DNA from 2 places in the Flavobacterium johnsoniae genome. Region 2 is predicted to be linked to the other one. Evidence: riboswitches for the same ligand, from Rfam matches in the RefSeq annotation. Region 2 holds a riboswitch; the other holds the start of a gene.
The links. Region 2 has a riboswitch for cobalamin ahead of NYQ10_RS00465 (TonB-dependent receptor plug domain-containing protein). Riboswitches for the same ligand answer to the same signal wherever they lie in the genome.

Region 1 (3,431 bases), 2.2 Mb from region 2:
ATATCGCCGCAAATGCATTCATTTACTTTTAATAAATATTCTAGAATTGCAATTCTCGCAGGATGCCCCAAAGCTTTTGCTATTTTTGCAATCTGATTTTGTGCGTCTGTAAAATGTTCAGTTTTAGTAGCTCCCATTTTTTATTATTTAATATTGCAATATTACGATATAAAATTAAACCAACAAAATTATCCAATAATTATATGTTTTTTAGTTTGAAAATAATTAAGAATATTCTTGTAAATGAGAAGAAAGTTGCTATTTTTGATCACTCTTTAAACTGTTGAACATAAATACTTTGAAGTTTTAATTTACTAACTAAACCAACCAAAAACCGTATGTCTAATCTCAAAAGTTTTCTTTTATTATTTCTGATTTCAGCTACTTTATTTTCGCAACAAATCACCGTAAAATATGTTGGAAATAGCGAAGGTATCATTAATCTAACTTCAGAATCAAGAGCAAATATTTATGATCGAGCGGTTCTAAGTACAAAGAATAGAGAATTAATAGTCGATAATGATTGTTCAATTTTTTGCAATGATATTTATAGAGGTACTTTTATTTACGCAGCACCAAACGAAACTTTAGAATTTGATATTGATGCAAAAGGGTTGATACATTATTATTGTGCTTCAAATCCGATTCGTAAATCTGAATCTGATTTTTTAAATGAATCTTTTGAAAAATATGGATTAATTAAGAATCTTCCAAATTATAATCAATTGAAGATTATTATGGCATCGCAAAAGATGAATGCTTACTTTGATAAAGATTATATAAAAGAAAAGGAATTATTAGAAACGTATTTTAAAGAGAATAAGCTCTCAAAAGAATTCTACGATTATTTTTCTGCTACTTATTGGAGTTTAACTTTATATAATGAATTAGAAGAAAAAAATATAAATCCAAACACATTTAAGGCGATTGAAGAAAGTTTTGATCAAGCTGATGCATTGCTCGAAGTAGATAAATACCGCGAACTTCTTCAAAATTATGTTCAGAAACGAATGAAGGTTTTGGGTTTGAAAAAAAGCTTTTCTGGCGAAATGGAGTTTATTTCTAAAATCTTCTATAATCAGAATATTGTAGATTATTTATTGTATTCGACTATTTATTATCCGATAAGTATTAGAGATCAGAAAGTTCCTTTTGATCCAAAAGCATTAGAAATATTTAGAAAATACTGCAAAAATCAGACTTTTGTAGCTAATGTTGAAAATGAATTGAAACCTGCTCAAACCCCTTTAGTTTTAAAAGAAATAATTAAAAAACACGAAGGAAAATTGGTTTTGATTGACTTTTGGGCTTCATGGTGTATGCCGTGCCGAGAAGAATTTCCAGACGAAAAAAAATTAATGGATAAATATAAAGACGTTGCTTTTGTATTTATTTCTATTGATAAAAGCGCAAACTCTTGGAAAAAAGCAATGGCTGTTTACAAAGATATTTTGAACAAAGAAAATAGTGTTTTAATCGCTAAATCTGAAAAAGACGAGTTATTAAAACAAATTAATGTAAGTACAATTCCGCGTTATGTTTTAATTGGAAAAGATGGAAAAATTATTCATAAAGACGCGCCAAGGCCTTCTACGCCTGAAATTCAAACTTTGATTGAGAAATATTTGTAGCGCTTTGATCGTCGTTTATTCATCACACTAAATCTTTTATTTTGTAAAAAAGTTCTTTCGAGCTTGCAGAGCCATAATAAGCGTTCTATATTTGCGGCTGATTTTGGTCTGTTTTTTCATCAGAAAAAATAGTTAAAAGGGAATCAGGTGCAAATCCTGAACAGACCCGCTACTGTAAGTTCTACACAAAATCTTTAAACATTACTAATGCCATTGTCCCGCTTTGCAGGGTGAGAAGGCCGTTTAAAGATGGAACAAGTCAGGAGACCTGCCACGATCACATAGTTTAAAACTTTCGTGGTATGAAGTTGATGACAAAGATAATGACCAGCTGTTTTTACAGCGGGGTCAATTCTACGTTTATGTAATTACTACATCACTGAAAGTTTATTTAATTCAATCGTGATGTGTAATTTAAAGAAAACTTTCTTTTCTGCTTTTTTAATAATTGTTCCATTTCTGCTTTATTCACAAGTAGTTACTGATAGTTCTCGGGTTTTAAAAGAAGTAATTTTAAAAGGAAAACCGTATCAGGAAGTTATTCCTGTACAAAGTCTTTCGGGTGTTCTGCTCGAAAAATTGGCAAGCCATAATGTTGCCGATGCACTTCGTTATTTTGCCGGAACTCAAATCAAAGATTATGGTGGTGTTGGCGGTTTAAAAACCGTTGATGTTCGTAATATGGGAACGCATCATGTTGGTGTTTTCTATGACGGAGTTCAACTCGGAAATGCCCAAAACGGCGTTACAGATCTCGGAAAATATTCGCTTGACGATATGGAATCTTTGACGATGTATAATGGACAAAAAAGTGAAATTTTTCAATCGGCTAAAGATTTTGCTTCAGCTTCAGCAATCTATTTACGAACAAAACGTCCTGTTTTTGTGGGTTCAAAAAAGACAAATCTTCTCGTTCGTTACAAAACAATGTCTATCAATTATCATGATCCTTCTTTTAGATGGGAACAAAAATTGAGCGATAAAGTTAGTATGAGCGTCAGTTCAGAGTACATTAAATCGAACGGACAATACAAGTTTAGATACAAAAGAAAAAATCAAGACGGAAGTGTGGCTTACGATACCACCGCAACGCGATGGAACAGCGATATTGAAGCTTTACGATTTGAATCTGGTGTTTACGGAAAAATAAATAAAGGTACTTGGGACGCCAAAGTTTACTATTATGATTCTGAAAGAGGCGCACCAGGTGCAATCGTAGAGAATAAATTTAGAGACGGATTCAGACAATTTGACAAGAATTTTTTCGGACAGGCTTTTTTAACGAAAGATGTTTCTGAGAAGTACAAATTTCAAATTAAAGGAAAATTCGCTTACGATTACACGCATTACATTGCCAGAGATACGACGAACGTGTTAGGAGAAACCGTAACCGAAGGTGCGCAATCTGATGATAGTTATTTTCAGCAAGAAGCCTATTTTTCTGCCGTAAATATGTACAGCATTTTACGCACTTGGGATGTTTCGCTGTCAACCGATTTTCAATACAATAAATTAAATGCAACGAGGAGAGGAATCGAAACGCAATTTTCTTTTCCGCAGCGTTATTCTGCTTTAGTTTCTCTTGCCACTTCTTATCGATATGAAGGTTTTAAAGTTTTAGGAAATGTGCTTGCAACCCGCGTTATCGAAGAAGTGAAATACAATGCCAAAGCGCCCAATAAAACCGAAATGACGCCTGCTTTATTTCTTGGTTATACGCCTTTCAAAAAATACGATTTCAATTTAAGAGCTTTCGCAAAACGAATTTTCAGAATGCCAACTTTCAATGATTTGTATTAT
Region 2 (3,431 bases):
TCTATTTGCTCAATTTCTTTATACAGAAACAGCCGTGATTTGTTCGATCGTGATTTCCGTTTTAACAACTGGGGCTTTTCACGAAGACGGTTTTGCAGATGTTTGCGATGGTTTTGGCGGAGGCTGGACAAAAGAAAAAATCTTGATGATAATGAAAGACAGTGTAATTGGCGCTTATGGAGCAATTGGATTGGTTTTGCTTTTTTTATTAAAATTCAGATTGTTATCAGAATCTATTATAATATTTCAAGTTTATGATGACATGGCAGTTTTTAAAATTTTCCTCTTATTTATTTCTGCGCATTCTATAAGTCGATTGGCAGCGATCAGCATTATTTTCACGCATGAATATTCTCGCGAAGACGCTTCAAGCAAAAGCAAGCCAATTGCCAAACAATTTACTTGGAAAGAAGTTTTTGGCTCTTTCTTTTTTGGTCTAGTTCCTTTAATTGTATTTTCTCTTTTTGATTTTAGATTAATTCTAGCCGTAATTCCTGTTTTTATAACGAGATATTTTTTAGCTCGATATTTCCAAAAATGGATTGACGGTTATACAGGAGATTGTCTAGGAGCGACGCAGCAAGTTTGCGAAATTATATTTTACCTAAGTATTCTACTTATATGGAAATTTATCTAGTTCGTCATACCGAAACCATTTGCGAAAAAGGAATTTGTTACGGACAGTCAGACGTAAATATTGCAGAACCTTTTGATGAAATTTTCGATAAAATTATTTCCGAATTACCATCCGAAGCTGTTATTTTTTCGAGTCCGTTAAAGCGTTGTGTAATTTTAGCAAAACATATTCAAGAAAACATAAATGCAATTTCTTATCAAGAAGACGATCGCTTAAAAGAAATGAATTTTGGCGATTGGGAATTGAAAACTTGGAATGAAATTCCGCCTGAAGAACTCAATCCGTGGATGGAAGATTTTGTAAATATTAAAGTTTCAAACGGCGAATCTTTTACAGAACTTCATGAAAGAGTTGGTGATTTTTTAACGAATGAAATTTCAAAAATAAAAGAACCCATTATTATCGTTGCTCATGCAGGAATAATTAGGAGTATTTTGTGCCATCAAACTTCACTTCCTTTAAAAGATGCATTTAATAACAAAGTTGATTTTGGCGAAGTTATCAGAATTGAATTATAAATCTGATGTTTGTTTGATTATTAAGCCTTAAAAGTGAAACAAATTTGAAAATTCAATATTTTTAACTTTATCTTTGCAGCAAATTAAGGTTGTGTTTAAACAAACACATTAAAAGGGAATCAAGTAAATTCTTGAGCTGTACCCGCAACTGTAAGCTTAGTTCTTAAACGAATGCTTGTTGTAAACTGCAAAACCACTGCCACGCACTGCGTGATGGGAAGGTAAACAACAAGACGCAAGCCAGGAGACCTGCCTTTGTAACAAATTATCGAGCTCTCGGGAAAAAGAGTGTAGAAATTATGACTATAAAACTAAGGTTTGCTTTTTGTTTACTGTTGTTGTGCCAGATTATTTCGGCGCAGAATGATTCTATTAATAAATTGAAAGAGGTTGTCGTTTCTGATAACAATCTTAAGAATTTCTCCAATACACAATCGATACAAAGGTTAAGCGATTCTATTATAAGCAAAAACCAATCTTCATTAACTTCTCTTTTAAATTATAATACTATAATCTATTTTAAAGAAAATGGATTAGGAATGACTTCTTCGCCTTCCTTTAGAGGAACTACTTCTCAACAGACTGTAGTAGTCTGGAATGGAATAAATATCAACTCTCAGTTATTAGGACAAGCAGATTTTAATACTATTTCAACACGAGGTTTTAATTCGATAGATGTAAAAGCAGGCGGAGGAAGTGTTGTTTACGGAAGCGGTGCAATTGGAGGAACTATTCATTTAAATAATGATTTGAAATTTACAGATACATTCAAAAACGATTTTCAAATTTATTATGGAGAATTTAATACTGTAAGTGCAATTTATGGCATTACGGCAGCAACCAAGAAATGGAGTTTTGATGCCAGTTTTACTAGAAATAGCTCTGATAATGATTTTAAATTTGTCGGTCAAGAAGTTTGGAACAAAAACGGACAATACTACAATAATACTCTTGATGCAGCAATTGGTTATAAAATAAATGACAAAAACAGCATCAAATTTTATAGCGAAATTTATGATGGCGAACGTCACTTTTCTCTAACATCGCCAAATGCAACCAAAACAAAATACCAAGATTACAACACTCGTAATTTATTAACATGGAGCAGTTCTTTTAGTAATTTCAATTCAAATGTGAGACTTGCTTACATAACAGAACATTACAATTATTTTGAAGACATCAATCTAGACGGATATACTTCTGGTGGAGTAAAAAGTTTCATTGGAAAATATGATCTTGATTACACGATTTCTTCTACAATGAAAATAAGTACCATTTTAGATTACACTAAAAATGACGGTTTAGGCTCTGGTATTGGAAGAAGTACACGTCAAATTGGTGGCGCAAGTTTATTATGGAAACATACGCTTACAGAAAAATGGAATTATGAAATGAGCGCTAGAAAAGAAGTTTCAGATGTCTACAAAAGTCCTGTTCTTTTCTCTGTTGGCTCACGCTACAATTTTTCAGATTTCTATAAGCTTAAATTTAACTTTTCGAGAAATTTCAGAATTCCAACTTTTAATGATTTGTATTGGGAAGGAAGCGGAAATCCGGATTTAAAACCCGAAAGTTCGTTTCAGGCAGAAATTGGAAATGAATTTACTTATAAAGATTTTCGAATGACCATTACGGCATACGGAATGAAGATTAAAGACATGATTCGTTGGTTACCAAACAATACCGGAAATTGGTCTCCAGAAAATACAGACAGAGTTACTATTTATGGCGCTGAAGCACTTTTAGGATGGAAAAAAAGTTTTGGCAAAAACACTTTCGATTTTAGCGGTACTTATGCTTACACCGTTTCATTGGACGACAGAACAGATAAACAGCTTTTTTACGTGCCTTATCATAAACTAACTGGTTCTTTATCTTATTATTATAAGAAACTTTCTGCCTATTATCAAATTATGTATACGGGCGAAATTTTTACAACATCAGATAATAATCCAAAATATATACTTGACGCTTACAATGTTTCGAACATTGGTGTTGATTACAATTTTAGCAAGAAAAACATTTTCAAATTGGGAGTTAAAGCCGCTAATCTTTGGAATGAAAAATATGAAGCTCTACCTAGCCGATTTATGCCTGGGCGAAATTTAACTATTTATTTAAACCTTAATTATTAAAAACATGAAATTAAAAAATCTTTATTTAGGAATTATTGCCTCTGCATTTTTATTTGCTTCTTGTAGCAGTGATGATGACGACAACGACGTTCCGTTGGGAGTTTATGACAATGGTGTGCTTATTTTAAATGAAGGAAATTT

Region 1: it holds a riboswitch for cobalamin, as region 2 does, so the genes downstream of both, NYQ10_RS13940 (TonB-dependent receptor) here and NYQ10_RS00465 (TonB-dependent receptor plug domain-containing protein) in region 2, are expected to answer to the same signal.

The regions. Positions count from the first base shown of each region.
Region 1 covers NZ_CP103794.1:3,203,039-3,206,469, forward strand. Annotated here, with positions in the region: gene NYQ10_RS13930 (ArsR/SmtB family transcription factor) at 1-137, opposite strand, end outside; gene NYQ10_RS13935 (thioredoxin-like domain-containing protein) at 339-1,631, shown strand; cobalamin riboswitch at 1,719-1,921, shown strand; gene NYQ10_RS13940 (TonB-dependent receptor) at 2,037-3,431, shown strand, end outside.
Region 2 covers NZ_CP103794.1:87,224-90,654, forward strand. Annotated here, with positions in the region: gene NYQ10_RS00455 (adenosylcobinamide-GDP ribazoletransferase) at 1-637, shown strand, start outside; gene cobC (alpha-ribazole phosphatase) at 622-1,155, shown strand; cobalamin riboswitch at 1,225-1,426, shown strand; gene NYQ10_RS00465 (TonB-dependent receptor plug domain-containing protein) at 1,455-3,290, shown strand; gene NYQ10_RS00470 (DUF5074 domain-containing protein) at 3,295-3,431, shown strand, end outside.